One region of the Micromonospora sp. NPDC047527 genome, then DNA from elsewhere that is predicted to be linked to it. Evidence: predicted binding sites of a transcription regulator. Region 1 holds the regulator's gene; each other region holds the start of a gene.
The links. Region 1 encodes HrcA, which represses chaperone genes, less so after heat shock. Its sites were predicted from a motif close to GGTTNGCACNCTCNNNNNGAGNGTGCNAACC; they were not measured.
Positions count from the first base shown of each region.

Region 2: groL (chaperonin GroEL) is a predicted target of HrcA. The motif match lies at 4,270-4,300, and genes of this name have one in related genera.
Region 3: groES (co-chaperone GroES) is a predicted target of HrcA. The motif match lies at 5,788-5,818, and genes of this name have one in related genera.

Region 1 is NZ_JBEYTK010000012.1:52,237-62,632, forward strand. Features, by position in the region: gene ABZ808_RS29590 (carbohydrate ABC transporter permease) at 1-719, shown strand, start outside; gene ABZ808_RS29595 (MOSC domain-containing protein) at 779-1,420, shown strand; gene ABZ808_RS29600 (phytanoyl-CoA dioxygenase family protein) at 1,483-2,385, opposite strand; gene ABZ808_RS29605 (hypothetical protein) at 2,607-3,461, opposite strand; partial or broken gene ABZ808_RS29610 (SDR family oxidoreductase) at 3,761-4,147, shown strand; gene ABZ808_RS29615 (SDR family oxidoreductase) at 4,263-4,526, shown strand; gene ABZ808_RS29620 (enoyl-CoA hydratase family protein) at 4,584-5,384, opposite strand; gene hemW (radical SAM family heme chaperone HemW) at 5,404-6,627, shown strand; gene ABZ808_RS29630 (DUF4870 domain-containing protein) at 6,688-7,341, opposite strand; gene hrcA (heat-inducible transcriptional repressor HrcA) at 7,554-8,576, shown strand; gene dnaJ (molecular chaperone DnaJ) at 8,650-9,795, shown strand; gene ABZ808_RS29645 (16S rRNA (uracil(1498)-N(3))-methyltransferase) at 9,797-10,396, shown strand, end outside.
Region 2 is NZ_JBEYTK010000006.1:255,606-266,001, forward strand. Features, by position in the region: gene paaN (phenylacetic acid degradation protein PaaN) at 1-1,625, shown strand, start outside; gene ABZ808_RS23365 (GNAT family N-acetyltransferase) at 1,764-2,285, opposite strand; gene ABZ808_RS23370 (cold-shock protein) at 2,702-2,905, shown strand; gene ABZ808_RS23375 (hypothetical protein) at 3,020-4,222, shown strand; gene groL (chaperonin GroEL) at 4,493-6,115, shown strand; gene ABZ808_RS23385 (hypothetical protein) at 6,171-6,416, opposite strand; gene ABZ808_RS23390 (GNAT family N-acetyltransferase) at 6,503-7,438, opposite strand; gene ABZ808_RS23395 (S8 family serine peptidase) at 7,507-10,107, opposite strand; gene ABZ808_RS23400 (glycerol-3-phosphate dehydrogenase/oxidase) at 10,136-10,396, shown strand, end outside.
Region 3 is NZ_JBEYTK010000004.1:92,702-103,097, reverse strand. Features, by position in the region: gene ABZ808_RS17220 (DUF5319 domain-containing protein) at 1-272, shown strand, start outside; gene ABZ808_RS17215 (response regulator transcription factor) at 333-1,154, opposite strand; gene ABZ808_RS17210 (WhiB family transcriptional regulator) at 1,410-1,793, shown strand; gene ABZ808_RS17205 (molybdopterin-dependent oxidoreductase) at 1,923-3,506, opposite strand; gene groL (chaperonin GroEL) at 3,630-5,270, opposite strand; gene groES (co-chaperone GroES) at 5,341-5,655, opposite strand; gene ABZ808_RS17190 (methyltransferase domain-containing protein) at 5,914-7,110, shown strand; gene ybaK (Cys-tRNA(Pro) deacylase) at 7,121-7,600, shown strand; gene ABZ808_RS17180 (substrate-binding domain-containing protein) at 7,780-8,874, shown strand; gene ABZ808_RS17175 (ATP-binding cassette domain-containing protein) at 8,985-9,809, shown strand; gene ABZ808_RS17170 (ABC transporter permease) at 9,806-10,396, shown strand, end outside.

The DNA of each region.
Region 1 (10,396 bases):
CCACGCCGCAGCCGGTGCCGGCCCACCCGACGCTGGCGCACTACCGGGAGATCCTGACCGGCAACCTCATCCCCGGCGTGAGCTTCCTCGACTTCTTCCTCAACAGCGCGCTGGTCGCGGTCGCGACGGTGGTGCTCAGCGGCCTGGTCGCCCTGCTCGCCGCGACGGCGGTGGCCCGCTTCCGTTTCAAGCTGCGGACCAGCTTCCTGATCATGCTGCTGGTGGTGCAGATGATCCCGCTGGAGGCGCTGGTCATCCCGCTGTTCCTGATGATCCAGCGCCTCGGGCTCTACAACACGCTGCCCAGCCTGATCCTCACGTACCTGGGCTTCTCGCTGCCGTTCGCGGTCTGGATGCTGCGCGGCTTCGTCGCGGCGGTGCCCAAGGAGTTGGAGGAGGCCGCGGCCATCGACGGCGCGAGCCGCGCCCAGATCTTCCGCAAGGTGCTCTTCCCGCTGGTCGCGCCCGGCCTGGTCGCCACCAGCATCTTCTCGTTCATCACCGCCTGGAACGAGCTGATCTTCGCGTTGACGTTCATCAACGACCAGAGCCGCTACACCCTGCCGGTGGCGATGACGTTCTTCTTCGGCCGGGACGACACCAACTGGGGGCCGGTCATGGCCGCCTCCACCCTGTTCACCCTGCCGGTCATCATCTTCTTCCTGCTGGTGCAGCGCCGGATGGTCTCCGGCCTGGTGGCCGGCGCCGTCAAGGGCTGACAGCCGGCGAAAGGATCTTGACGGCACCGCGACCCGCCGGCCCGGCTAGGCTGACCGCCATGACGGGCAGGGTGGCAGCGGTGAACCTCGGCATCGTGACCGAGGCGAAGTGGGCCGGCGACGCGAGCGGTCGCAGCGGCATCGACAAGCGCCCGGTCGACGGGCCGGTGCTGCTGCGCGTCGACGGAGTCGTCGGCGACTTCATCGGCGAGCGAGCCCACCACGGCGGCGAGGACCAGGCGGTCTACGCCTACGCGGAGGAGGACGCCGCCTGGTGGGCGGCCGAGTTGGGGCGCGACATCCGGCCCGGCGGCTTCGGCGAGAACCTCACCACCTACGCGGTCGACCTGACCGGCGCGGTGATCGGTGAGCAGTGGCAGATCGGGTCGGCCCTGCTCCAGGTGACCAAGCCGCGTACGCCGTGCACCACCTTCGCCGGCTTCTGGGGCGTACCGGATCTGATCAAGCGGTTCACCGTCCGGGCGCTGCCCGGCGCCTACCTGCGGGTGCTCCGCGAGGGGGAGGTGGGTCCGGGCGACCCGATCGAGGTGGTGGACCGGCCCGCGCACGGGGTGACCATCGGCGAGGTGTTCCGGGCCACCAGCCTGGAGCCGGAGCTGCTGCCCCGCCTGCTCGACGCGGACGACCTGCCGGAGTCGATCCGGGAGAAGGCCCGCCGTCGCCTCGCCAGCAGCGCCTGACCGACGGTGGACGCGCGAGAGCCCCGGACATCTCCAGATGCCCGGGGCTCTCGGCTAACGGCTCAGCGGAGCCAGGGGACGCTGCGGTCCAGCAGACCGCGCTCCTTGAGCTCCTTGCGCAGCGGGATCTCGTCGTCGACGTACCCGTCCCAGTTGATGCCCCAGTAGTTGGCGGTGTGGGTGCCCTCACCGATCAGCTGGCGCTGCACGGGGGTGCGGTTCTGGTACCACTCGCCGTTCACGTCGGGGTGCAGCTCGTCCAGCGGGCGGATCCACCGGTAGGTGTAGCCGACGAAGAGCATCTTGCGGGTGATGGTCGACAGGTTCGTCGACCGGGAGTGCCACTGCCGCCGGTCGAAGATGAAGGCGTCGCCCGGGTTGGCGGTGATCTCCACCGTGCCCTCCGGGTCCGGGTTGTGCACGCTGAGGTCCTTGGGCCGGTCCAGCGAGTTCCACAGGTGGCTGCCCGGGATGACCTTGGTGGCGCCGCGGCCGGTCTCGGAGAGGTCGGAGAGCACGTACGCGACCTTGAGCGAGAACATCGGCCGAGGCAGGTTCGGGTCCATCGTCTCCGGGTCGGAGTTCTGGCGGTACCCGTCCTGGTGCCAACCCCAGTACGGCTTCTCCGGCTCGGCGGCCGGCGGAGTGACGTCCAGGTGGTTGTGGTGGGTGTAGATGTTCCAGCCGGCCAGCCCCCACATGTACGGGAAGGCGATCGGGTGGGTGAGCAGCTCACCGAAGAGTTCGTCGCGCTCCAGGAAGCCCAGCAGGTGCAGCGTGCCGTCCTTCTTGGTGGTGCCCTTGGCCTGCTCCTCCGCGTAGACGCGGTCGACCGCCGCCTCCAGCGCCGCCCGGTGGTCCTCCGTCAGGACGTTGCGGAGCAGGAGGAAGCCCTGCTCGTGGAACTCCTTGCGGTCAGTGTCGCTGATCGGTTCGTAGCCGGTCCGGTCGCCGTAATCGAACACCGCGTCGTACCCCTCCCCATGAGGTGAATATGTTTCTGGCACAGGCCGCCGATCGTAACGCGATGGCCCAGGCATCGGGGAGAGTGCGTCGCGCGAATGGGATTCGGCGGGACACCATGCAGCGGGAGGACTGCGAAGAGTGAGTTTTCCGTGATCAATAAGGGTGTTCGTGGATCAATGTCCGATTGTGCGGTGACTGCCGGTTAAGAGATCCGGATCGGTCAGCCCTCGTTGAACACCTCGGCCACCACCTGGCCCGAGGAGTTCTGCTCGCCGGCCACCCGACCCCAGGTGCCGTTGCGGGCGGTCCACTCCCGGTCGCCGAAACGGACCCGCTTCACGCCGTGGTCCTGGGCGTGCGAGACCAGCCAGTGCGCGTACCGCCAGCCGTCGCGCTGGTCGCCCGGAGTCACCGCCAGCCCGGTCGGGTCGGTCGGGTCGGTCCCCTTCAACCCCCAGTCCAGCACCAGGTTGCGGGTCAGCTGCGTGGCCGCCGTCGCGCCGTACATCACCGGGGTGCGCCCCACCGTGCACGCCACCGCGCCGGTGACGTCGCCGAGCAGGGCCCGGCTGAGGACCTCGGACTCGTCGGCCCACTTCTGGTACGCCTCGGGGAACGCCGAGCGCTGCACCCGCTGGGCGGCGTCGGTGACCCGCATCTTCTCCCAGCCGCGCACCTTCTTCAGTGCAGCGTAGAAGCGGTTCGCCGCGTAGCGCTGGTCGCGGATCTGCGCCGGGGTGCCCCAGCCCTGGCTCGGGCGCTGCTGGAACAGGCCGACCGAATCCCGGTCACCGTCGGCGAGGTTACGCAGCCCCGACTCCTGGTACGCGGTGGCCAGCGCGACCACCACGGCCCGCTCGGGCATCCCACGCTGGGCGCCGATCGCCGCGATCGTCGCCGCGTTGGCCATCTGGTCGGCGTCCAGCACGACCCGGCCGTCGGCCTGGACCGTGCACGTCCGGCCCATCAGCGGCAGCCGCAGTCGATCCCCGGCCTGCCGGACGACGAGCCAGATCGCGATCACGGCGACGAGGATGAGAACCACTCCACCCGCCACGGCTGCCCGAGTTCGCACTCACACCCCCAGATCGACAGTCCGCCAAGCGTACGTCCCCGCCCGCCCTCTCCGGACCGCCCGAGCGGTTCCGGGTCGACTCGGCCGGTTCCGACCCGGTTCGGGGTCGGCTCCGCCGCCGTGTACCGGTTGGCGACGTTCCCGCTCCGGTGGCGATCTCACCTGCCTGTCGCCCTGTCGTGCGCGTCACCCGCCCACGACGACGGGAAGCGATTGACCAGGCAAGGACTTGAGGGGTGCTGACATGTCAACCGACTGAACCTCGCACCGGGGTGCAGGTCATGAGCAAGGAGAATCCGATGGGAACTCTGAACGGCAAGGTCGTGCTCGTCACCGGCACCGGCGGCGGCCTGGGGCGCGTCGCGGCACTGACCTTCGCTCGCGAAGGCGCGAAGGTCGTCGGGGCCGACATCCAGGTCGACGGCAACAACGAGACGGTCGAACTCGTCCGGCGGGCCGGCGGTGCGATGACAGGCATCGCGCCGATCGATCTCACCGATCCGGAACAGGTGCGCAGGCTCGTCGAGGAAGCGGCCGCGGCCTATGGCGGCCTCGATGTGGTCTACAACAACGCGGCGGCGCTCCGCTTCGGCCCGATGCCCGACTTCTCCGTCGAGGACTGGCGGTACACCATCAGCGGAGAACTCGACATTCCGTACTTCGTGTCGAAGTTCGCCTGGCCGCACCTGGTCCGGCGCGGCGGTGGCGTCATCATCAACGCCGCCTCCATGGCCGGAATGATCGGTGGTCACGTCCCCCCCGATGGTCGGCCACACCGCGGCGAACGCAGGCATCATCGGCATGACCCGACAGCTCGCGCTCGAAGGCGCGCCGCACGGGATTCGCGCGGTGGCGGTCAGCCCCGGGCCCATTCTCACCCCGGCCAGCGAACGCGACCTCGGCGACAACCAGGCTGCCCGGGACGCGATCACCAGCAAGACGCTCCTCAAGCGCTTCGCCCGACCCGAGGAGGTAGCCGAGCTGGTGGTCTTCCTCGCCTCTGACCGGGCGTCGTACATCACCGGCGCGAACTACCCGGTAGACGGCGGCGCGACCGCCTGGTGACCGGACCGACAACCGGGGCGTCGCCGAGCGGAGGCGGCGTCCCGGCGGCCCTCGGTCCTACCCGGCGTGATCCGCGTCAGCACCGGGCACCCAGGCGGCGTCCCGCTTCTCCCGGAACGCCATGATCCCCTCGCGCCCCTCGTCGGAGAGGAAGTAGCCGGTCGACAGCGCCGACAGCCGGGCCAGGTCCTCGCGCAGCTCGGCGGTGCCTGGCCGGCGCAGCAACTCCTTCGCGCCGGCCAACGCTGCCGGCGCGCCGCGTACCAACGAGTCGCAGTACCGGGCCACCGTCGCGTCCAACTCGTCGGCCGGCACGGCGGCGGTGACCAGGCCGATCTCGGCGGCCCGCCGGCCGTCGAAGGTGTCCCCGGTCAGGTACAGCTCGGCGGCGGCACGCGGGTGCAGCCGGGGCAGCACGGTCGCCGAGATCACCGCTGGGATCACGCCGATCCGCACCTCGGTGAAGGCGAACGTCGCCTGCTCGGCGCAGACCGCCAGGTCGGCGGCCGCGATCAGGCCCAGCCCACCGGCCCGCGCCGGCCCGGCGACGCGGGCCAGCACCGGCTTCGGGCACTCCCAGAGCGCCGTCAGCACGTCACCCAGCATCGCGGCCGGCACCGTCCCGCTGGCGTACGCCATGGCGGTCTCCTTCAGATCCGCGCCCGAGCAGAAGACCGGGCCGGTGTGGTCGAGCACGATCACCCGGACCGCGTCGTCGGCGACCGCCTCGGCCAGCCCGGCCAGCAGCTGGGTCATCAGGGCGGTGGAGAGCGCGTTGCGGTTGTGCGGGCTGTCCAGGGTGAGGGTGGTCACCCCACGGGCCGTGGCGACCCGCACGAGGACGTCGGGAGAGGTCATGCCGGGCACACTAGTGGCCATGCCCGGCGTCCTTCCAGATGGTGAAACCGTTCCCGTCGACGGTTCGCTGCCCACCGCCGCCACCGGAGCGGTCGGTCAGCGCGGCTTCGGCGTGTACGTGCACGTGCCGTTCTGCGCCAGCCGCTGTGGCTACTGCGACTTCAACACGTACACGGCCGCCGAGTTGGGCGGCGGCGCCAGCCGCGAGGGGTACGCCGACACGGTGCTCGCCGAGCTGGCGCTCGCTGCCCGGGTGCTCGGTGACAGCCCGCCGCCCCGGGTCGACACGGTCTTCGTCGGCGGCGGCACGCCCACCCTGCTCCCCGCCGACGACCTGGCCCGCATCCTGGACGGCATCGACCGCACCTGGGGGCTGGCCGCCGACGCGGAGGTGACCACCGAGGCCAACCCGGAGTCGGTCACCCCGGAATCGTTGAAGCTGCTGCGCTCGGCCGGCTACACCCGGATCTCGCTGGGCATGCAGTCCGCCTCCCCGGGGGTGCTGGCGATCCTCGACCGCAAACACAGCGCAGGCCGGGCCACCGCCGCCGCCCTGGAGGCGCGCGACGCCGGCTTCGAGCACGTCAACCTGGACCTGATCTACGGCACGCCGGGGGAGCGGGCCGAGGACTTCGCAGCCTCGCTGGAGCAGGTGGTCGCCGCCGGGGTGGACCACGTCAGCGCGTACGCCCTGATCGTGGAGGACGGCACCCGACTGGCCGCCCGGATGCGGCGCGGCGAGTTGGCGTACCCCAGTGACGACGTCGCCGCGGACCGCTACCTGGCCGCGGAGGCCGCCCTCGACGCGGCCGGCCTGTCCTGGTACGAGGTCTCCAACTGGGCTCGCACCGACGACGCCCGGTGCCGGCACAACCTGCTGTACTGGACCGGCGCGGACTGGTGGGGGCTCGGCCCGGGGGCGCACAGCCACGTCGGCGGGGTCCGCTGGTGGAACGTCAAGCACCCCACGACGTACGCCCAGCGGCTCGCCGCCGGCGCGTCACCCGGCCTGGCCCGTGAGGTGCTCACCGCCGACGAGGCGCACATGGAGGACGTGATGCTGCGGCTGCGGCTCGCCAGCGGCCTGCCGCTGGCGGTGCTCGACGCCGTCGGCCGGGCCGGCGCCGAGCGGGCGCTGGCCGAGGGCCTGCTGGCCGCGGAGGACTACGCGGCTGGCCGGGCGGTGCTCACCCTGCGCGGCCGACTGCTCGCCGACGCCGTGGTCCGCGACCTGCTGCCCTGAGCCGGCGCTCCCCGGCCGACGGCAGTGCGCCGGGCCGGCCGGGGTAGCGGCCGACCCGGTTCACTTGATGAAGTTGGCCGACATCGGGTAGCGGTAGGGGCTGCCCTCGTTCGCCTTCATGCCGGCGATGATCCCGAACAGGATCTGGATCACCACGACCGCGATGCTGGGCAGGAAGAGCAGGCACCAGCTCACGAAGAGCAACACGAACGCGATGATCGACCAGAGGATCTGGAAGTTCAACGCGGCCAGGGCGTGCGCCCGCACGGTCGGCGACTGGTTACCGCGGACCAGGAAGGCGATGAGCGGGGCGACGAAGCCCAGCGGGCCGAAGCTGATCAGCGCGCCAGCGGCACCGCCGAAGTGCGCGACCAGCGCCCAGGTCTTGTCCTCGTTGTTGGCGTAGCCGCCGCCCGGGCCGCCGTAGCCGCCGCCGGTCGGATAGCCGCCAGTGGGACCACCCGGCGGGTAGCCACCGGGCGGGGGATAACCACCCGCTGGAGGGTAGCCACCGGGCGGAGGGTAGCCACCTGACGGCGGTTGGTCACCAGTGGGCGGCGGATAGCCACCGGCTGGGGGATAGCCGCCCGAGCCGGGTGCCCCGGACAGTGGTGCGGTGGGCGGCTCGGGCGAGTAGGGCGTGCCCGGGGAGGTCGGCTCCGGCGGGTAGCCGCCAGGATCTCCCGCACCGGGTGGGCGAGGTGGTTCAGTCATGCTGCCACGGTAGGGGTGGGTGGCAACGCCGCACCAGAGCGACACCGCCGAGCCCGCCCGGCTGAACGGGCAGCAGGAACGAACAGCGCAGCACTTGATCATCGCGTCGGTGGGCGTGCCGACGTAGACTGGCACTCGTTACAGTCGAGTGCCAGGACGGTCCGCCGGCCCCTGTCGGGCCGGCGGCCGACGTGCGACAGGAGGTGCGGAGGATGGGTCTCGACGACCGAAAGCTCGCCGTGCTCCGCGCCATCGTCGAGGACTACGTCTCCACGCAGGAGCCGGTCGGCAGCAAGGCGCTGGTCGAGCGTCACCAGCTCGGGGTCTCCCCGGCCACGGTCCGCAACGACATGGCCGTGCTGGAGGAGGAGGGCTACATCCGGCAGCCGCACACCAGTGCCGGTCGGGTGCCCACCGACCGTGGCTACCGGCTCTTCGTCGACCGGCTGTCCCGCGTCAAGCCGCTCAGCCCGGCCGAGCGCCGGGCCATCGAACGCTTCCTGGTCGGCGCGGTCGACCTGGACGACGTGGTGCACCGCACAGTCCGGTTGCTCGCCCAGTTGACCCGCCAGGTCGCCGTCGTGCAGTACCCGAGCCTGGCCCGCTCCTCGGTGCGGCACCTGGAGTTGGTGCCGATCTCCACCACCCGGCTGATGCTCGTCATGATCGCCGACACCGGTCGCGTCGAGCAGCGGCTGGTCGAGCTGCCCGGGCCGGTGTCCGCCGACGACGTCACCGACGTGCGTCGGCTGGTAAACGAAAAGCTCGCCGGCGCGCGGCTGTCCGATACGCCGCCGCTGGTGCAGGCGCTGGTCGAGGAGGCGCCGGCCGGGCTGCGTCCGATGATGACGACCCTCGCCACCGTGCTGCTGGAAACGCTCGTCGAGCGGCACGAGGAACGCATCGCGCTGGCCGGCACCGCCAACCTCACCCGGGGCGGCCTGCTGGACTTCCAGGGCTCCCTGCGACCGATCCTCGAAGCCCTGGAGGAGGAGGTCGTGCTCCTCAAGCTCATCGGCGAGACCGAGCCGAGCGCGACCCGGGTGCTGATCGGCGACGAGAACGAGTTCGACAACCTCCGCGCCGCCTCCGTGGTCAGCACCGGGTACGGCCCGGGCAGCACCATCGTCGGCGGCCTCGGGGTGCTGGGGCCGACCCGGATGGACTACCCCGGCAACATCGCCACGGTGCGCGCCGTGGCACGCTACGTGGGCGAGTTGCTGGCCCAGAACTGATTGGTCAGGGCCGACGGCCGGCTGCGGCCGCCGGTCGGCGCAACGCGAGACGAACATGAGGACACGGAACGCAGTGGCCAGGGACTACTACGGCATTCTCGGTGTCAGCCGGGAAGCCTCCGATGACGAGATCAAGCGCGCCTACCGCAAGTTGGCGCGCCAGTTCCACCCGGACGTCAATCCGGACCCGGAGGCTCAGGAGAAGTTCAAGGACATCAACGCCGCGTACGAGGTCCTCTCGGACGACCGCAAGCGGCAGATCGTCGACCTGGGCGGCGACCCGCTCGCCCCGGGCGGCGGTGGCGCCGGCGGCCCGGGTGGCCCGGGTGGAGCCGGTCCATTCGTCGGTTTCCAGGACATCATGGACGCGTTCTTCGGCGGCGCGGCGGGCGGCGCCCGTGGCCCCCGTCCGCGGACCCGTCCGGGCGCCGACGCGATCCTGCGGCTCGAACTGGACCTGCACGAGACGGCGTTCGGCGTCGAGGCCCCGATCACCGTCGACACGGCGGTGCTCTGCACCACCTGCTCGGGCGCAGGCACGGCGGCCGGCACCCACCTGGCCACCTGCGAGGCGTGCGCCGGTCGGGGCGAGGTGCAGTCGGTGCAGCGCACCTTCCTCGGCCAGGTGGTCTCCGCCCGGCCGTGCACGGTCTGCCAGGGGTACGGCACCACCATCCCGCACCCCTGCCCCACCTGCGCCGGTGACGGCCGGGTGCGTACCCGACGCTCGCTGACCGTCAAGATCCCGGCCGGCGTCGAGGACGGCATGCGGATCCGGCTGGCCCAGCAGGGCGAGGTCGGCCCGGGTGGCGGCACCGCCGGTGACCTCTACGTCGAGATCCACGAGCGGCCGCACGACGTCTACTCGCGCAAGGGTGACGACCTGCACTGCCGGGTCACCGTGCCGATGACCGCCGCCGCGCTGGGCACCCGGCTCACCATCAAGACGCTGGACAGCGAGGAGACCGTCGACGTCAAGGCCGGCACCCAACCGGCCAGCACGCTGCGGCTGCGCGCCCGGGGTGTGCCGCACCTGCGTGGCACCGGCCGGGGCGACCTCTACGTGCACCTCGACGTCCGGACGCCGACCAAGCTCGACCCGGACCAGGAGCGCATGCTGCGCGACTTCGCCAAGACCCGGGGCGAGGAGGTCGCCGAGCTGAGCAAGCAGGGCGGCTTCTTCTCCCGGATGCGCGACGCGTTCAACGGGCACGCCTGAGGTGTCCTCGCCGCTGTTCCTGGTCGAGGCGCTGCCCACCGGCGACGCGCTGACCCTGGACGGCCCGGAGGGGCACCACGCCGCCACCGTGCAGCGGCTGCGGGTCGGCGAGGAGTTGCTGCTCGCCGACGGCCGGGGCGGCACGGCCGCCGCGGTGGTCACCGCCGTCGGCCGGGGCAACCTGGAACTCACCATCACCTCCCGGGGGTACGCGGACGCGCCCGTACCCCGGCTGGTGACCGTCCAGGGCATCGCCAAGGGCGACCGGGGTGAGCTGGCCGTGCAGGCGATGACCGAGGTCGGGGTGGACGAGATCGTGCCCTGGGCGGCGTCCCGTTCGGTGACCCAGTGGCGCGGCGACCGGGGCGTACGCGCTCGGGAGAAGTGGGTGGCCACCGCGCGGGAGGCGGCCAAACAGGCGCGCCGGCCCTGGCTGCCGGTCGTGGCCGGGGCACCGGACGAGTCCACCGCGACGGTGGCCCGCCGGATCGCCGGCGCCGCCGCCGGGTTCGTGCTGCACGAGGAGGCCGACGAGCGGCTGACCACCGCCGACCTGCCGACCGCCGGTGAGATCGTCCTGGTGGTCGGCCCGGAGGGTGGC
Region 2 (10,396 bases), on a different contig from region 1:
ACCGCGCGCTGACCGCGATCACGGAGCGGGGCTACTGGTCCGCGTACCCCGAATCGCCCAGCCCCCGGGTGTACGGCGAGACCGCCGCCGCCGACGGCAAGGCCGCCTTCGAGGCGTACCTGGGTGGCGACTTTCCTCTCGACCAGCCGGGCACGGGCGGGCGGATCGCCACCGAGGCGAGCCCGTTCGGTGTGGAGTTGGCGGTGCGCTATCCGCACGCCAGCCCCGACGAGCTGATCGCCGCCGCCTCCGCCGCGCTGCCGGCGTGGCGCGACGCCGGCCCGCAGGCCCGGGTGGGCGTCTGCCTGGAGATCCTCGACCGGCTGCACAAGAACATCTTCGAGCTGGCCAACGCGGTGCAGTTCACCAGCGGGCAGGCGTTCGTGATGGCCTTCCAGGCCGGCGGCGCGCACGCGCTGGACCGGGCGCTGGAGGCGCTGGCGTACGGGTACGCCGAGATGACCCGGCACCCGGGCACGGCGGGCTGGGAGAAGCCCGCAGGCAAGGGCGACCCGCTGCGGATGACCAAGACCTTCCATGTGGTGCCCCGTGGAGTGGCGCTGGTGATCGGCTGCAACACCTTCCCGACCTGGAACTCGTACCCGGGGCTGTTCGCCTCGCTGGTCACCGGCAACCCGGTGATCGTCAAGCCGCACCCGCGCGCGGTGCTGCCCCTGGCCGTCACCGTGAAGTACGCCCGGGAGGTCCTCGCCGAGGCCGGCTTCGACCCGAACCTGATCCTGCTGGCCGCCGAGGCGCCCGGCGAGAAGCTCGCCAGTGACCTGGCCCTGCACCGGTCCGTGAAGATCGTCGACTTCACCGGCTCCACCGAGTACGGCGACTGGCTGGAGACGCACGCCCGGCAGGCGGCCGTCTACACCGAGAAGGCCGGGCTGAACACGGTGGTGATCGACTCCACCGACGACTTCGCCGGCATGTGCCGCAACCTCGGGTTCACGCTGACCCTCTACAGCGGTCAGATGTGCACCACCTCGCAGAACATTCTCATCCCGGCCGGCGGCATCGAGACCGACCAGGGGCACAAGAGCTTCGACGAGGTGGCCGGCGGGATCGCCGCGGCGGTCGGCAAGCTGACCGCCGACCCGGCCCGGGGCGTCGAGCTGACCGGCGCCATCGTCAACGACGGGGTGCTGGAGCGGCTGGCCGAGGTGACCAAGGTCGGCGCGCCGGTGCTGGAGTCGCGGGCCGTGGCACACCCGGCGTACGCCGACGCGGTGGTGCGTACCCCGACGATCGTGAAGCTGGCCGCGGACGACGCGGGCACCTACGGCCGGGAGTGGTTCGGGCCGATCTCGTTCGCCATCGCCACCGACTCCACCGCGCACAGCCTTGAGCTGATGCGCCGGACCGTCGGTGAGAAGGGCGCGCTCACCGCGGGGGTCTACTCGACGGACGAGGCGGTGCTCGACGCCGCCGAGGCGGTGGCGGTCGAGGTCGGGGTGCACCTGTCCTGCAACCTGACCGGCGGGGTCTTCGTCAACCAGTCGGCGGCCTTCTCCGACTTCCACGGCAGCGGTGCCAACGCGGCGGCCAACTCGGCTCTGACCGACGGTGCCTACGTCTCGAACCGCTTCCGGATCGTGCAGTCTCGGCGGCACGTCTGATTCTGGCTGCGGTTGGGGTTTCCGGGGCAGCCCGACCCGCTCCGGGCGGTCAGGCTTGATCCCCGCGCGGGTCGGGCCGCCCCGGAAACCCTTCGTGGGCACGCTGGTCGGGGCGCTGCCGGCTCTTGGGCAGCAGCTCTAGGCCGGTCGGCGCATTTGCAGCTCGGTCAGTGCCGGGACCGTGGGGTGTGGGACACGTACGCCGGTGTCGGTGAAGCCCAGCCGCTGGTAGGCGCGGTAGGCGCGGTCGTTGCCGACCACCACCTCCAGCATCAGCTCCGGCCGGCCACAGGCTCGGGACCAGGCCGCCACCTCGTCGATCAGCTCGCCGAGCAGCCCGCTGCCCCGCCGGGCCGGGGTGACGTACACGGCGTAGATGACGGTCAGCTCGGGCTCGTTCGGGGCGACCGTGCCACCGGCGTGCCCGACCAGCCGGCCGCCCGGGTCGGCGACGAACTGCGCCCTGTTGGGCCCGAGCGAGGTGTACGCGACCCGGGCGGCGTACTCGGCGTGGGAGAGCGCTGCGGCCTGGGCCACGGTCTCCAGAAAGGCCAGCGGTGCGTCGGCGAGCATCTCCAGGCGCAGCGCCCGCATGCGGGCGGCGTCCTCCGGGCGTACCCGACGGATCTTCGCCGGCCGGAGGCCTGGATCGGTGGTCATGCCCGCATGCCTATCACAGGGGTGGACGACGGTTTCGACGTCCTCGATCGCGTCGTCCAGGTACGCGCCTCCGCTGCGTGCCTGCGTCTGTTCCGCAACCTGGTCGCCAGGGCGGGATCGTCGCGGGCGACACGAGGCGACAGGTGCCGCAGCGCCGTCCGCAGCGCGCCGGTAGTTATGAGCATGGATTGCTTTGATCGAAAACAGGGGATGGCTCCTGCTGTCGGAAACGCGCTCGATGCCGCCCGTGATGTGCCCGATTTGCGGTAGTGCGCGGCCGTCACTCCTCGTGTAGCGTGCGATTTCGGTCACCCATTTCAGCGGTCGACGTCGATCGGTGAAGCGGTGGTCGGAAGGCGTTCGGCCCTGCCGTGCGCCGGGGCCAGGCAACGCCGCGCAGAGTGAGGAAGTGCACCGTGGCACAGGGCACCGTGAAGTGGTTCAACGCCGAAAAGGGCTACGGCTTCATCGCCGTCGACGGCGGTCAGGACGTGTTCGTCCACTTCTCCGCGATCGAGATGGACGGTTACAAGGCGCTGGACGACGGTCAGCGGGTTGAGTTCGAGATCGCCCAAGGTCAGAAGGGTCCGCAGGCGGAGCACGTCCGCGTCGTCGCCTGAAATTCTCGTCCGGCCGGCCGGTGAATCGCCTCCGGTCGTCGGAGGGTCGGGGCTGTGGTGGTGACGCCCACCCGGAAAGATCGTGAACCGTCCAGCCGATGCTGAGGAGGGTTCATGACCGACCAGCCACCCCCGCCCACCCCACCCCTCGGGCCGGGGGAGCCGGGTCCGTCCGACCCGACCTCGCCCGGCACGCCGCCTGCCTCCGGCGCGGCCCCCGGCATGCCGCCGGGCGCGCCCTCCGGTCCGCCGCCCGGCGCGCCCTCCGGTCCGCCGCCGGGCATGCCGCCGGGCGCGCCCTCCGGTCCGCCGCCCGGTTGGGATCCGGCGCAGGGTGGTTGGGGGCCGCCGCAGCAGCAGGGCTGGGTCTTCCCGCCCACCGGCGGCTACCCGCCCGGGGTGGGTCCCTACGGCGGGCAGCCGTGGTATCCGGGGCCACCGGTCGGCTGGTACCCGCCGGGTCACGGCTTCGACCCCAACGATCCCCTGGTCACTCCGCCCGGTGCCGGAATCTACGGCTGGCTCAACCGGGTCAACGGCGCGCTGCGTCGGGGTTGGCGGCAGTTGGTGCCGATCCTGCTGCTCACCCAGGTGCTGCCGTCGGCGGTCCTCTCGGTCATCTCGCTGGCCGTGGACCCGTCGGCCGGCTGGGAGGCGCAGGCCGATCTGGACCCGGCGGCCGGGCTGCCGGACAACTTCGCCGTCGACATGGCAACCCTTCTCGTGGCACTGATCGGCGGCAGCCTGCTCTTTGGTCTGGTACAGGCGGTGGGGTGGGCCGCCGGCAGTTGGGTGATCACGCAGCAGGCCGCCGGCAGGCCGGCCAGCATCGACGCGGCGCTGCGGTACGGCGTGCGTCGGGCGCTCGGTCTGTGGGGCTGGACTCTGCTGATCAGCGTGCTCGTCGGCGTAGGTGTCTGTTTCTGCCTGCTGCCGGGCATCTACCTGGCCTTCGCGCTGAGCATGGCCGGCCCGGTCTACCTCTTCGAACGGCGCAACCCGATCGGCCGGTCGTTCCGGATGTTCCACGACCGGCTCGGGCTGCTGCTCGGCCGGGTGGCGCTGGTGGCCGGGGTGGTGATCGTCGGCAGCATGATGGGCGGCTTCCTGGAGTCGCTCGGCATCGTGACGCTGGGCTCGGACCCGCTGGCGTCGCCGGGCGCCGCGGTCGTGGCGGTGGCCGTGATCGGCGTCACCGCGGTGCTGGTCCTGCCGGCCCACCTCGTCCAGTTGGTCGGCCTGCTGGTCACGTACACCGAGCAGCGGGCCCATGAGGCACCGGTGAACAGCGCCGGACTGGCGGCGGAACTCGGCTGAGCGCCCCCATCGTGCTTGCACTCGGCAGGGGAGAGTGCTAAACAAGTCATTGGCACTCGCATACCGTGAGTGCCAATGGTCGGGACGGTGGGGCCAGGTTGCACCGGCGTGGAGACGCCGGGGTGGCATGGCCGGTCGTCGCGGGCTATCCGGCCCGGCCGAAGGACGTCGTCGTCGCCAGGTGGCGACGTCCCAAGGTGCGTACACCAGGCGGCCCATCCGGGGCACACATCTCGGGTGGCCCGTGAGTGTCCAGGAGGACAACGCCGTATGGCCAAGATGATCGCGTTCGACGAAGAGGCTCGCCGTGGCCTCGAGCGAGGCATGAACCAGCTCGCTGACGCCGTAAAGGTGACCCTCGGCCCCAAGGGCCGCAACGTCGTGCTCGAGAAGAAGTGGGGTGCCCCCACCATCACCAACGATGGTGTGAGCATCGCCAAGGAGATCGAGCTCGAGGACCCGTACGAGAAGATCGGCGCCGAGCTGGTCAAGGAGGTCGCCAAGAAGACCGACGACGTTGCCGGTGACGGCACGACGACGGCGACCGTCCTGGCTCAGGCCCTGGTGCGCGAGGGCCTGCGCAACGTGGCCGCTGGCGCCAACCCGATGGCCCTGAAGCGGGGCATCGAGGCTGCGGTCGCGAGCGTCTCGGAGGAGCTGTCCAAGCTCGCCAAGGACGTCGAGACCAAGGAGCAGATCGCCTCCACCGCCTCCATCTCCGCTGGTGACAGCACCGTCGGCGAGATCATCGCCGAGGCGATGGACAAGGTCGGCAAGGAAGGCGTCATCACCGTCGAGGAGAGCAACACCTTCGGGCTGGAGCTGGAGCTCACCGAGGGCATGCGCTTCGACAAGGGCTACATCTCGGCCTACTTCATGACCGACCCGGAGCGCATGGAGGCCGTCTTCGACGACCCCTACCTCCTGATCGTCAACAGCAAGATCGCGTCGGTCAAGGACCTGCTCCCGATCCTGGAGAAGGTCATGCAGTCGGGCAAGCCGCTGCTGATCATCGCCGAGGACATCGAGGGCGAGGCCCTGGCCACCCTGGTCGTCAACAAGGTCCGGGGCACCTTCAAGTCGGTCGCCGTCAAGGCGCCGGGCTTCGGTGACCGCCGCAAGGCCATGCTCGCCGACATCGCCATCCTCACCGGTGGCCAGGTCATCAGCGAGGAGGTCGGCCTCAAGCTCGACGCCGTCGGCGTCGACATGCTGGGCCGCGCCCGCAAGGTCGTGGTGACCAAGGACGAGACCACCATCGTCGACGGTGCCGGCGACGCCGAGCAGATCCAGGGTCGGGTCAACCAGATCCGGGCCGAGATCGACAAGAGCGACTCCGACTACGACCGCGAGAAGCTGCAGGAGCGGCTGGCCAAGCTGGCCGGTGGCGTCGCGGTGATCAAGGTCGGCGCGGCCACCGAGGTCGAGCTCAAGGAGCGCAAGCACCGCATCGAGGACGCCGTTCGCAACGCGAAGGCGGCCGTCGAGGAGGGCATCGTCCCGGGTGGTGGCGTCGCGCTGGTGCAGGCCGGCAAGACCGCCTTCGACAAGCTGGACCTGGTCGGCGACGAGGCGACCGGTGCCAACATCGTCAAGGTCGCGCTGGACGCCCCGCTGCGGCAGATCGCCGTCAACGCCGGCCTTGAGGGCGGCGTCGTGGTGGAGAAGGTCCGTAACCTCGAAGCGGGTCACGGCCTCAACGCCGCCAACGGCGAGTACGTCGACCTGCTGGCCGCGGGCATCATCGACCCGGCCAAGGTGACGCGCTCGGCGCTGCAGAACGCCGCCTCCATCGCGGCGCTCTTCCTCACCACCGAGGCTGTTGTCGCGGACAAGCCGGAGAAGAACCCGGCTGCCCCGGCTGGCCCGGGTGGCGGAGAGATGGACTTCTGAGTCCAGTCCGACACAGAACGGGGCGGGCCGCTGACGCGGTCCGCCCCGTTCGTCGTCAGGTGGGCAGTGGGCGCTGGTTGCGCCGTTTCTTCGCCTGGTCGTACGGCGGAGGCAGTTGGATCGGCGCGTCCACCATCTCCTGCGACTCCTCGACCACCGATGTGCCGTCGGTGGTCATCTCGGCCAGTTGCTCGGCGTCGCCGTAGTCGAGTCGGTCGAACGGCAGTTGACCGGGGAGTTCAGCGACCGGCTTCCAGGTGATCGGCGGGCCGTCCTCGGTCTGGTCATCATCCGTGGTCATGGCTGCCTCCTCTACCGAAACGGTAGGGGGCGTCGATGATCGATGCGGGGCGAACGCGTTATCTGGGTCTATATCCCGTTCGCCCTTTAATCGACATCGAGTGTCCGCCGGTACAGGAAGAAGACCCGCTCGATCCGGGCACCCGCGCTGCCCGAGTAGAACGGCACCGGCCCCACCCAGCCGATCTGAGCCCGGTCCAGCCCCGCCGCCCGCTGGTCACGCAGGCAGCGCCGCAGCAGCACCCCACCGATGCCCGAACCCTCGGCGGCCGGCGCGGTGCCCATCGGCCCGAACCAGCTCGGTCGCGACGACCCGTACGCGGCGAAACCCAGCACCTCGCCGGCCTGCTCCGCGAGGTGGCAACCGGCGCCCTCGCGACCCACCGACCCGGCCAACTCGCCGTCCCACGTGCCACCGAAGGCGGACCGGGCGAACGCGGTCAACGCCGGCAGGTCCGCTGGCTCCGCTCGGCGTACGGTGATGCCCTGATCGGCCAGCCGCCGCTCCGCCGCCTCGGTGGACCGCAGCGCCGGCGACCCGTCGTACGACAGGTCGGCGGTCATGTTCCAGGCGGTCCGGTCCTGCCGGTAGCCCAGCGCGAGGGCGGTGCAGACCGCCGCCGTGTAGCGGACGTCGATGCCCGGCCACGCGTAGTACGGCGGGTTGCCGGCCAGCAGCACCTCGGTCACGCCGCGCTCGGCGAGCACCCGCTCGGCCCGACCCAGCAGCGTCCGGCCGACACCCCGGCGACGCTGGTCGGGCAGCACCGCGAGCAGGTCGACGTGCCCGGTGGACGGGTCGCTCGACGACACCGAGCAGAGCAGAACCCCGACCAGATCAGCATCCCGGTACGCGCCAAGCGCGACCACCGGACGGTCGGCGGCGGCCCGGGGCCAGAGCACGTCCACGATGGCAGCGGCCTCGGCGGCGTCCTCGGGCAGGTCGAGAGCCCGCACGCAGAGCCGTACCACGGTGGAAACCAGGTCGGGGGTCAGCTCGGTGACGGTGATCTCGACGTCCATGGTGGCCGACCCTAGATCACCGTGTGCCGAGCCGCGCTCCCGCCCATCGAGCCGAAACGACGTCCCGCCTATCGCCGAGCGGCCTGGACGGCGGCGTAGGCGTCGACCTGGCCCGCGCCGGTGACGTTGGCCGGGCCGCCACAGGCGTCGGCCGGGTCGCGGGAGCTGTAGGTCGGCTCGGCCGATGTGGCGGTGTCCCGCAGGATCTGCCGGGTCCGGGGCAGGTCACCGACGAGCGCCGGGTTCGCCGACCACATCAGCGCGACCACTCCGGCGACCTGCGGGGTCGCCATCGAGGTGCCGTCCAGCGCGGCGTACCCGCCGCCCGGCATCGCCGACACCACACCCACCCCCGGTGCCAGCAGGTCCGGTTTGCCCGCACTGCCCGGCACCGGACCGCGCGAGGAGAACTCGGCCACTCGCCGCTGCGCGTCGACCGCGCCCACGGTCAGCACGTTCGAGTACGGCGCGGGCGGGTCGTCGATCGACCCGCACCACGGGCCGGTGTTGCCGGCGGCGGCGACCACGAAGATCCCGGCGGCATCCAGAGCCGTGCTGGCCGGCAGCAGCGCGCCCGGGTCGCAGCCCTCGATCGGCGGGCAGCCCCACGAGTTGGTCAGCACCTGCGGGGCGCGCTCCGGCCGGCCGTCGGTGAACGGGTCACCGCCGGTCGGGAAGGGGGCCAGCATGAACTGGAGGCAGTCCAGGTAGTGCCCGGGGCTGCCCAGGTTGCGGTCCAGGTTGACGCAACCCACCCACTGCGCGTCCGGCGCCACCCCGATGCCGTCCCGTCCGACCGCGCTTCCGACCGTGTGGGTGCCGTGCCCGCCCTGGTCGTTCGGGGCGCGGGTGCCGTTCCACGGGTCGTACCAGGAGTCGTCCCCGCCGCGGAACCCGGCCCGCAGCGTCGGATGGCCTCCATCCACTCCGGAGTCGGAGCTGCCGACCACGATGCCCGCTCCGGTCACCCCGAGCTGTGACCAGACGCGGTCGGCGCCGATCTGCCGGATGTTCCACTCCGGGCCGGTGGGTGCCGGCGCGGTGCCCCGGGTCTGCCCCGCCGGGGCGGGCAGTGGCCGCAGGCGCTGGCTGACCAGCACCCGGGCCACCTCGGGCCGACGCGCCAGCCAGGCCCGCACGAACGGGCCGCCGTCCACCTCGACCGCGTTCACCAGGTAGTACGGCACCGGGTCGAGTCGTAGCCGGGTCACGTCCCGGCGCAGGTCGGCCTGGCTCCGCTCGGCGGTGGCCACGAGCCGCCGGTAGACCTCGGCCGCCCGGGCGTCGCGTCCGGCCTGCCCGGGTGTGCCGGCCGGCAGACCGGTCAGGTCGGCCTGCTCGCGCAGCACCACCAGCAGCCGCTCGCCGTGCAGCCCGGGTTGTCCCGGCCCGACGTCGACGACGACCGCCGTCACCAGCAGCACCGCCGCCGTCAACGCGGCTACCCGACGGCTCGGCGTCCGCGCCGCCGGTCGGGCCAGCAACACCCCGTACCCGATGGCGACCAGGACCGCGACGGCGAGCCCGGCACCGGCGGCGACCGCCACCCAGAACGGCACGTCGCGGGTGCCGACCAGCAGCAGGGTGATCTCTTCCGGGTCGGTGAACGCCAGCGGTCCGAGCACGGCCAGGCCGACCAGCCATCCGGTCGCGGCCCGGCCGGTACGGGAGGCGTCCGTCGCCGCCTCGGAAGTCGGCCGCAGGATCGCGGCCCAGAGAGCGGCCAGCGCGAAACCCGCCGGTGGCAGCGTCAGCAGGGCGGGCAGTTGTGCGCCGGACTCGCCGACACCGGCGGCGAGCAGCAGCAGCGCCACCCCGGCGACCAGGCCACCGACCAGCACCAACCGGGCCGGGCGGGGCGGCCGGCCGATCGCGAACCGGGACCAGAAGGTGGCGTCCAGCAGTGTCGCCGCCAGCACGCCCAGGGCGGCGGCGGCCAGCGCCGCGAGCGCGGTCTCCAGCAGCCCGCCGAGCGCGCCCAGCCAGGCCCAGGGCAGCAGGAGCGCGAGCCCGGCGGCGACCGCGAGCAGCGGCACGGGTCGGCGCATCGCCCGGCCGCGCCCGGCCGGCTCCGGAGCGCCGACGACCCCGGCCGCCCCGCCGTCGGCGCTGTCGGCCGCCCCGCCGCCAGCGCTGTCGGGCGCAGCCCCGCCGCCGCTGTCGGGCGCGCCCCCGGCTGCGGCGTCGGGGCCTGGCCTGCTGCCGCCGCCCGAGCGGGTGGACGCCGACCGGCGTGCCCACCAGCGCAGGACGAGCGTCGTGAGTGCCGTCGCGCCGGCCAGCACGGCCAGGTACGCCTCGTGGTGCACCGGCGGCACGATCCGCACCAGCGTCAGCACCGCGAGCGTGAGTGCCGCGCCCAGCCAGGCCCGCCCGGTGGCCCGGACGGCGGCCGAGCGGGGCAGTAAGGCCAGCAGCACGGCGGGAGTGCCCACCAGCGCGGCGGTGAACAGGCCCAGCACCGGCCAGAGCCAGCCGACCCGGTCCCGCCCGAAGCTCAGCAGCACCTGGTCGGTGAGCCAGCCACCGGACTGGGCAACGACGGTGACCGCCACCGCCCAGCCGCCGGCCAGGACGGCCGCGACCACCGGCCACGGGTTGGCCCGGGCCGTGGCCCACGGCTGGTGGGGCGGTGGTTGACCAGCGGGTGACGCAGAGCCGACCTGCATGACTCGCACAGTACGGGGCGAGCGCCGCATGTCGACCGGTGACCATGGCGGCTACGGTGGACAGGTGCGTGATCCGAATGTCTCCCGAGCCGTCGCCGGCCAGCTCTCGCCGGTCCGCCGTGCCTCCGACCTGCGCCGACTGCGTGCCGAGCGCTTCGACGTGCTGGTCATCGGGGGCGGCGTGACAGGTGCCGGTGCCGCTCTGGACGCCGCGTCCCGAGGGCTGAAGGTGGCCCTGGTCGAGGCCCGCGATCTCGCCTCGGGCACCTCGAGCCGGTCCAGCAAGCTC
Region 3 (10,396 bases), on a different contig from region 1:
ACCAGGCTCTGCTGGCACCGATCGGGGTGCGCGGGCTGGTGATCGAATGCGAGGACTGTCGCGAGCCTCACTACTTCGACTGGGACCTGCTGCGGGGCAACCTGCGGCACCTGCTCAACTCGGGGCGCCCCCGCGTCCACGAGCCGGCGTACGACCCCGACCCGGACCACTACGTGACCTGGGACTACGCCCGTGGGTACGCCGACGGGGTGCACGACACCCTGACCGAGGGCACCGAGGACGAGCCGGACGCCTCCACCACCGCGGATTAGCCCATTGCCGGCCTCCCGGTTCGGAGAGGCCGGCACATCCCGGGCCGAGCGTATGTGGGGTCAGGCGACGAGGCCGGCGCGGAAGCCGGCCGCCACGGCGTGCGCCCGGTCCCGGGCGCCGAGCTTGCGGAACAGCCGCCGGGCGTGCGTCTTGACGGTGTCCTCGGACACGAACAGCTCCCGGCCGATCTCCGCGTTGCTCTTGCCCTCGGCCATGCCCAGCAGGACCTGCAACTCCCGTTCGGTGAGCCCGATCGACGCCCGGGTGGGACGGGCGTTCGGGGCGGGCCGGGCCGGGTCGTTCTGGCTTGTCGACGGCTCGTCGGCGGCCGGTTCGGCCTCGTCCTCGCCCCGCTGCACCGGCACCGAGGGCACGCCAGCCGAACCCTCGCCCGCCACGTTGGCGGCCCAGCCCGGCTCGGCGGACCCGCGCAGGGAGGGCGCCGAGCGGCCCGGACCGCCGACCGCCGCGGTGTCCCGGGCCGGGTCGGTGACCCGCTGCCGGGACGCCCGACCGTTCGCGGTGAGCAGCAGCAGAGCCTTGGCCACCGCGCTGGTCAGGTCATGGTCGACGTTCTGGATCAGGCCCCGGGCACCGGCGCTGATGGTGGCCGCCGCCGCCTCGGACTCCTCGGTGCCGAGCAGCAGCACGGCGGCCTGCGGCGCGCGGGCCAGCACCCGGCGGACGAAACCCGCGCTGTCCGGCCGGGTGAGGGCCGTGTCGGCCAACACCACGTCGGCCGGCCGCTCGGCCAGCCGAAGCATCACCTCGGGATCGGAGACGGCGGTACGGACGATCGCGGACAACCCCAGCCGCGCGGCAGCGGACGTCAGGTGCTGGGCCGCGAGTGGTGTCCGAACGCACACAAGAACAGTACGCACTGTGGTGGTCTCCTCTCCGCACACGAGCAGACCATGACGACGTCGGCTGAGGAGGGGGTTCCGGGCAATCATTTGAACTTTTCCGACAACTAGGGCAAAAGGCGCAAGTTGCCGAGCGTTTTCGATCACAGGTGTGTGAGTCGGCGACGGCGTGGGTACCGGATGGTCCAGGCCGGGAACGGTGCGCCTGCGCGGCCCGCCGCCCGGAAGCCGGCCACAAGGATCTCGCGGTGCCGCGCGGGAGGAGGGGTGCTGATGTCGAACGTACGTAGACTGCCCGGACCCATCGTCGACCTTTGGGACTGGCAGCGGCTCGGTGCCTGCCGAGGCCGGGACAGCGCCCAGTTCTTCCACCCCGACGGCGAGCGGGGCTCCTCCCGGCTGCGTCGGGAGTCGTCCGCCAAGGCGGTCTGCCGCGCCTGCCCGGTCCGCGCCGAATGCGCCGCGCACGCGCTGTCGGTCCGTGAGCCGTACGGCGTGTGGGGTGGCTTCAGCGAGTCGGAGCGGCTGCGGCTGCTCGCCGTCGGCTGGGAGGACCTGGCCGACCGCCGGCACGCTCGGGTCGACGTCGCCCGCCTGGAGGCCCGCCTGGGCCGCGCGCACAAGTCGACCGTCCCGGCCCAACGCAACGTCGCCTGACCCGCCCCCGACATCCGCGCGAACCGCGCCCCCGCCACGGGGGGCGCGGTTCGCACGTAATCGCCCGCAGATCTTGGACAGTTTCCGTTCGCGGAACGGTAACTGTCCAAGATCTGTGTGGGTGGGTGCTCAGCGGACCAGGACGGGGACCGTGTGCCAGCCGGTCGCGCCGTCGGGGACGACGCCCTGCGTACGCTCGGTCTGGGTCTCGCCGGTCGCGTCGGTCGCCCGGACCTGGAGCTGGTGCTCGCCCGGGGTGGCGTCCCAGCGCCACGACCACTGCACCCAGGTGTCCACCGACACCGTGGGGGCCAACTCCGCCTCCTGCCAGGGGCCGCCGTCGACACGTACCTCGACCCGGCGGATGCCCCGCTGCTGCGCCCAGGCGACCCCGGCCACCGTCACCGGGCCGGTGGTCAGCCGGTTGCGCCGCCGGGGCGCGTCGATCCGCGACTGAGTCTTGATCGGGCCCTCGCGGGACCAGCCGCGCGGCACCCAGTACGCGTCGAAGTCGGAGAAGCGGGTCAACTCCAACTCGGTCACCCACTTGCAGGCCGACACGTAGCCGTAGAGGCCGGGCACCACCATCCGGGCCGGGAAGCCGTGCTCGACCGGCAAGGGTTCACCGTTCATGCCGATCGCCAGCAGCGCGTCCCGCCCGTCGCGCAGGGCCGCGGTGGGGGTGCCGCACGTCCAGCCGTCGACCGACCGACCGACGACCTGGTCGGCGTCGTCGTCCGGCTCGACCTCGTCGAGCAGCTCCCGCAGGGGTACGCCCAGCCAGCGGGCGTTGCCGATCAGGTCCCCGCCCACCTCGTTGGACACGCAGGCCAATGTGACGTACCGCTCGACCAGCGGCCGGGCCAGCAGGTCGGCGAGGCTGTAGGTGCGTTCGGTGCCGACCCGCCCGTGGATGCGCAGCCGCCACGTGTCCGGGTCCACCTGCGGCACGACCAATGCGGTGTCGATCCGGTAGAACCCGAAGTTCGGGGTGACGTACGACGCGAGCTGGGCCACCGGGAGATCCGCGCCCGCCGGCACCGCCGCCGCGGGTGCCACCGGCGCGGGCAGCCGGATCGCGTCCCGGGCGGCCGACACCCCGCGCCGCCCGGCCAGCCAGCGCCCGCCCAGACCGGCCACCGCAGCCGTACCGAGCAGCACCCCGGTACCGGTGAGGAACCGCCGGCGCGACTCCGGGTCGACCCCCTCAGGCCGGTCCGGTGCCGGGCCGCCCGTGGCCGGCGCGGGTGGGGTGGGTGGTGACCAGGGCCAGGGGTCCAGTTCGAGCGGGCCCGCGATGAACAGCCAGAGCACCAGGGCGCCCAGCCCGCCGCCGACCAGCGACGGTAGGGCGTCGGCGAGGTCCGCGCCGGGGCGGGTCAACGCGGCGGCCACCCCGACGGCGCCCAACGCCGCGATGCCGGCCAGGCCGAGGGCCAGGCGGCGGACCGCCAGCACTCCGATCAGCGCGGCGAACCCACCCAGCAGCAGGGCGGTGCCGACCAGCAGGGCGATCTTGTCGGCGGTGCCGAAGACGTCGATGGCGAACTGCTTCAGCGGCTCGGGGGCAGCGTCGACGACCGCCCCGCCGACCGCGACCAGCGGCGCCGACCGGGGGCCGGTCAGCACGGCCACCGGCTCGGCGATCCCGATCGTGGCGGCGGCGGCGGTGACTCCGGCCAGCGCGGCGTACCGGCGCGACGTGGTGGTCATCGGCCCAGTGTGCGCGGTCCTCTCGCCGGGTCGCCAACGGCGTCAACGCTCAGTGATCACCTTGAAGACGAACCGGGGCACACCGCCATGGACGGTGTGCCCCGGAAACGGTGGTGCTACGGGTCAGAAGCCCGGGCCGTGCTGGTGGCCGTGACCGTGGCCGTGGCCGCCCGAGCCGGCCGGCTCGGCCTGCGCCGGCTTCTCCACCACGAGGCTCTCCGTGGTGAGCAGCAGGCCGGCGATCGAGGCGGCGTTGGTGACCGCGTTGCGGGTCACCTTCACCGGGTCGATGATGCCGGCCTTGACCAGGTCGCCGTACTCGCCGGTGGCGGCGTCGAGGCCGTTGCCCCACGCCATGTCGGCGACCTTCTGGGTCACGACGTAGCCGTCGTGGCCGGCGTTCTGCGCGATCCAGCGCAGCGGCTCGACCAGCGACTTGCGCACGATCGAGACGCCGACCTTCTCGTCACCGGTGAAGCCCAGGTCGTCGTCGAGCACGGGAAGGATCTGCACCAGGGCGGCGCCGCCGCCGGGCACGGTGCCCTCCTCGACCGCAGCCTTGGTCGCCGCGATGGCGTCCTCGATGCGGTGCTTGCGCTCCTTCATCTCGACCTCGGTCGCCGCACCCACCTTGATCACGGCGATGCCACCGGAGAGCTTCGCCAGCCGCTCGGCCAGCTTCTCCTTGTCCCAGTCGGAGTCGGAGGCCTCGATCTCCTTGCGGATCTGGGAGACCCGGTCGTCGACGTCGGCCTTCTGGCCGCCGCCGTCGACGATCGTGGTGTTCTCCTTGTCGACCACGACGCGCCGGGCGGTGCCCAGCACCTCCAGGCCGACCTGGTCGATCTTGTAGCCCAGCTCCGGGGCGACCAGTTCGGCGCCGGTGGAGATGGCGATGTCCTGGAGCATCGCCTTGCGTCGGTCGCCGAAGCCCGGGGCCTTGACCGCGCAGACCTTGAGAGTCTTGCGCAGCGAGTTGACCACGAGGGTCGAGAGCGCCTGGCCCTCCACGTCCTCGGCGATGATCAGCAGCGGCTTGCTGTTCTGCAGGACCTTCTCCAGCAGCGGCAGCAGCTCCTCGATCGCGGAGATCTTCTGCGTGGTGACCAGGATGTACGCGTCCTCGAGGACGGACTCCTGGCCCTCCAGGTCGGTGACGAAGTTGGGCGAGATGAAGCCCTTGTCGAACTGGAGACCCTCGGTCACCTCCAGCTCGGTGGTGAGCATCGAGCCCTCCTCGACGGTGATGACACCGTCGCGGCCGACCCGCTCCATCGCCTCGGCGATCAGTTCGCCGATGGTGGCGTCCTGCGCGGAGATCGTCGCCACGTTCGCGATCGACTTCTTGTCGGCGACCTCGACGGCCCGACCGAGCAGCGCCTCGGAGATCTTGGCGGCCGCCGCGTCGATGCCCCGCTTGAGGCCGGCCGGGTTGGTCCCGGCGGTGACGTTGCGCAGGCCCTCACGGACCATCGCCTGCGCCAGCACGGTCGCGGTGGTGGTCCCGTCGCCGGCGACGTCGTTGGTCTTGGTCGCCACCTCCTTGACCAGCTGCGCGCCGAGGTTCTCGTAGGGGTTGGTGAGCTCGATCTCCTTGGCGATGGTCACACCATCGTTGGTGATCGTCGGCGCACCGAATTTCTTGTCCAGGACGACGTTGCGCCCGCGCGGGCCGAGGGTGACCTTGACCGCGTCAGCGAGGGCGTTGACACCGTGCTCCAGCAGGTGCCGGGCGTCGTCCGAGAAGCTGAGGATCTTCGCCATAAATGTCCCTTCGAAGCGACGTCGCCCCGGCCCGGCGAGCCGGACCGGGGCAACGACACTGATCGGTTGCTTACTTCTCGATGACCGCGAGGACGTCGCGGGCGGAGAGCACCAGGTACTCCTCGCCGGCGTACTTGACCTCGGTGCCGCCGTACTTCGAGTAGAGGACGGTGTCGCCGACCTGAACGTCAACCGGAACCCGGTTGCCGTTGTCGTCGACGCGCCCCGGGCCCACAGCGAGGACAGTGCCCTCCTGCGGCTTCTCCTTGGCGGTGTCGGGGATCACGATGCCCGACGCCGTGGTGGTCTCAGCCTCGTTCGCCTGGACCACGATGCGGTCCTCGAGCGGCTTGATCGCAACCTTGGTCGCGGTAGTCACGGGCATACCCTCCTGGGGTACTGGTTTCGTTACCGGCCGGCGCGGCCGGCCAGCGTCAATCTGCCTCATGCCACCGGGCGGGGCCGTCGTCGCGGGTGCCGGTCCGCCTGGCGTTGCGCACCCGGGCCGAGACCCGGGAGCTGGCACCCTCGGGGTGAGAGTGCTAATCGCAGGTTATTCCGTGGCTAGCACTCCGTCAAGGAGAGTGCCAGCGAGTCGCGCCCCGCCAGCCTGGATTTCCGGATCCACCCGGACAATGACCGGGTGGATCTCGACCAACTGGCCGCGCTGCGTACCCCCGAGGGGTCGGCCGCGCTCACGGCGGCGGCCAGGCTGGCCGGCGGCGACCCGCTGGCCGCGGCGTCGGCGCTGCGCGCGACCGGGGTGCCGCCCGCGCTGGCCGCGGCGGCGCTCACCCAGGCCGAACTGCGCCACCGGGCGGTCGGCAAGTTCGGCCCGGCCGCCGCTGGGATGTTCCTCACCCGCGCCGGACTGGAGCAGGCCACCCGCCGGGTCGTCGCGGACCGCCGCGCCGAACGGCTGCGGGCGGCCGGCGTGCACACCCTGGCCGACCTCGGTTGCGGCCTGGGCGCCGACGCGCTCGCCGCCGCCCGCGCCGGCATCCGGGTGTACGGGGTGGAGGCCGACCCCGTGACCGCCGCGATGGCCGCCGCCAACGCCGCCGCGGCAGGGCTGGCGGAGCGGTTCACGGTCGAGTGCGGCGACGCCACCTCCTTCGACGTGTCCCGGGTCGACGGCGTCTTCTGCGACCCGGCCCGACGCCGGGCCGGCACCGGCCGGCGGATCTTCGACCCGCGCTCCTACTCGCCGCCGTGGGACTTCGTGACCGGGCTGGCCGAGCGGGTGCCACGCACGGTGGTGAAGGTGGCGCCGGGGCTGGACCACGCGCTCATCCCACCCGGCGCGGAGGCGGAATGGGTAAGCGTCGACGGCGACCTCGTCGAGGCTGCGCTCTGGTGCGGCGAGCTGGCCCAGGCGACCCGCCGCGCCACCCTCTACCGGCAGGAGGGCGCCGAGATCCGCCGCCACCAGCTCACCGGCTCGGGTGCCGCCGAGGCCCCGGTCGGGCCACCGCGCCGCTACCTGTACGACCCGGACGCGGCGGTGGTCCGCGCACACCTCGTCGCCGAGCTGGCCGAGGAGTTGGACGCCACCCTCGGTGACCCGAGCATCGCCTACCTCTACGCCGACCAGCCGACCCGCACCCCGTACGCGCGCTGCCTGGAGATCACCGACGTGCTGCCGTTCTCGCTCAAGCGCCTGCGGGCACTGCTGCGGGACCGCCGGGTGGGGCGGGTCGAGATCCTCAAGCGAGGTTCGGCGCTCACCCCGGAGCAGTTGCGGCGGGACCTGCGGCTGGCTGGCGACCAGGCGGCGAGTCTGGTGCTCACCCGGGTCGCCGGGGCACCGACCGTGTTGGTCTGCCGGCCGGTCGACTAGGTTCTCAGCTGTGGCGGGACAGGGCACTCCGGCGACGGCACTGCTGGTCAGGCGCGGGGTCGCGCACCGCACGCACCCGTACCGGGTGTCGCCGGACGTGCCCAACTACGGCGCGCTGGTGGCGGAGGCGCTCGGCGTGGCACCGGAGCGGGTGTTCAAGTCACTTGTGACAGAGGTCGACGGCGCGCTCACCGTGGCCGTCGTCCCGGTCACCGGCGAGCTGGACCTCAAGGCGCTCGCTGCGGCGGTCGGTGGCAAGCGGGCGGCCCTTGCCGATCGGGCGGTCGCCGAGCGGGCCACCGGCTACGTGCGCGGCGGCATCAGCCCGCTCGGGCAGCGTCGGCGGCTGCCCACCGTGCTGGACGAATCCGCATTGGACCTGCCGACGATCTACGTCTCCGCTGGCCGGCGGGGTCTGCAACTCGAACTCGCGGCGGCCGATCTGGTGGCGCTGACCGAGGCCCGCACCGCGGTGTTGCAGAGCCACTGAGGACCGTCATGACGGTCGACGTCTGGCGGATGGCCGGGGCGTAACAGCCGCGTTGCTGAATTGTTATCGCTATCAACAAACTCGGCACCTACGCGGTCTTGTGGACTCGGCGCGTGGCGAAATACGTTGCCGGGCACAACAAAACTACACCTCCCCCACCTTCCGAAAGGACCCTGCACATGCGTAAGGGGATCCTCACCATCGCCGCCGTGGGCCTGCTCGCGACCGGCGGCATGACCGCCTGCGGCAACGACTCCGGCGACGACCAGGCCAGCACCGCCAAGACTCCCAAGATCGGCGTGATCCTCCCGGACAGCAAGTCGTCCGTCCGCTGGGAGACCGCGGACCGCAAGTTCCTCAAGGAAGCGTTCGAGGCCGCCGGCGTCCAGTACGACATCCAGAACGCGCAGAACGACAAGTCCGCCTTCCAGACCATCGCCGACCAGATGATCACCAGTGGCGTCACCGTCCTGATGATCGTCAACCTCGACTCCGGCACCGGTAAGGCAGTCCTCGACAAGGCCAAGTCGCAGGGCGTCGCCACCATCGACTACGACCGGCTCACCCTCGGCGGCTCGGCCCAGTACTACGTCAGCTTCGACAACGAGACCGTCGGCAAGCTCCAGGGCGAGGGCCTGGCGAAGTGCCTGACCGCCCAGGGCGTCAAGAACCCGGTCGTGTCGTACCTGAACGGCTCCCCCACCGACAACAACGCCACCCTCTTCAAGAACGGCTACGACTCGGTGCTCAAGCCGAAGTTCGACGCCAAGGAATACGTCAAGGGCCCCGAGGACGCCGTACCGGCCTGGGACAACGCGCAGGCCACGACGATCTTCGAGCAGCAGCTCACCAAGGCCAACGGCAAGATCGACGGCGTGCTCGCCGCCAACGACGGCCTCGGCAACGCGGCCATCTCCGTGCTGAAGAAGAACAAGCTCAACGGCAAGGTCCCGGTCACCGGGCAGGACGCCAGCACCGAGGGCCTGCAGAACATCCTCAACGGTGACCAGTGCATGACCGTCTACAAGGCCGTCCGGGAAGAGGCCAAGGCCGCCTCCGACCTGGCCATCGCGCTGGCCAAGGGCGAGAAGAAGGACACCGGCCAGACGGTGAAGGACCCCGAGGGCGGCCGCGACGTCCCCTCGGTGCTGCTCACCCCGAAGGCCATCTACAAGGAGAACGTCAAGGACGTCATCGCCGACGGGTACGTGACCAAGGAAGAGGTCTGCGCCGGGACGTACGCCAAGCTCTGCGCCGACGCCGGCATCAGCTGACCGACGACGCAGTACCCGCCGGGACGACACCCGCCGCCCGGCACGGGAGCACCCTCCCGTGCCGGGCGGCGTCCGCCGGGCGGGCCCCCACACTCCCCTAAGGAGACCTCGTGACCGCGACCCCCCTGCTGGAACTACGTGGGATCGACAAGAGCTTCGGTCCCGTCCAGGTGCTCCGTGACGTCGCCTTGACCGTCCACCCCGGCGAAGTCACCGCGCTGGTCGGCGACAACGGCGCCGGCAAGTCGACCCTGGTCAAGTGCATCAGCGGCATCCACCCCACCGATGCCGGTGAGGTCCTGTTCAACGGCGAACAGGTCCACATCAGCAGCCCCCGCGACGCCGCCGCGCTCGGCATCGAGGTCGTCTACCAGGACCTCGCGCTCTGCGACAACCTCGACATCGTGCAGAACATGTTCCTCGGCCGGGAGAAGCGCAGCGGCATCGTCCTCGACGAACCGACCATGGAGCAGCTCGCCGCCGAGACACTCGCCGGGCTCTCCGTGCGCACCGTCACCTCGCTGCGCCAGCACGTCTCCAGCCTCTCCGGCGGCCAGCGACAGACCGTGGCCATCGCCAAGGCGGTGCTGTGGAACAGCAAGCTGGTCATCCTGGACGAGCCGACCGCCGCCCTCGGCGTCGCGCAGACCGCCCAGGTGCTCGAACTGGTCCGCCGGCTCGCCGACAACGGCCTTGCCGTGGTGCTCATCTCGCACAACATGAACGACGTCTTCGCCGTCTCCGACCGCATCGCCGCGCTGTACCTCGGCCAGATGGTCGCCCAGGTGAAGACCACCGACATCACCCATTCCCAGGTGGTCGAGCTGATCACCGCAGGGCGCTCGGGCGGGCTCGGCCTCGCCACCGACCCGGGTACGGGCGGCAACGGCAACGGCAACCAGCTGGCCGACTCGACCTCAGGAGGCGACCGATGACCACCACCGCCGTGCGGAAGGACGGCCCAGCGGCCGTCACACCGCCGCCGACCGTCGGGAGCCATGCCCGCACCTACCTGAGTCGGGTACGCGGCGGCGACGTCGGTGCGCTGCCCGCGGTGCTGGGCCTGATCGTGCTCTGCACCGTCTTCGCGGTCATGCGGCCGTCGTCGTTCCTGTCGGCCGGCAACTTCGCCAACCTCTTCACCCAGGGCGCGGCGGTCACGCTCATCGCGATGGGCCTGGTCTTCGTGCTGCTGCTCGGCGAGATCGACCTGTCCGCCGGCTTCGCCAGCGGCGTCTGCGCCGCCGTACTCGCCAATGTGGTCACCGTGCTCGGCTACCCCTGGTGGGTGGCCGTGCTCGCCGCCGTCGCCACCGGCGTGGTCATCGGCACCACCCTCGGCCTGCTGGTCGCGAAGATCGGCATTCCGTCCTTCGTGGTCACCCTCGCCGGGTTCCTCGCCTTCCAGGGCATCGTGCTGATGCTCATGAAGGAGGGCACCAACATCTCCGTCCGCGACGACGTGCTTGTCGCCATCGCCAACCGCAACCTCGGCCCCATCCTGGGCTGGGTGCTCGCCATC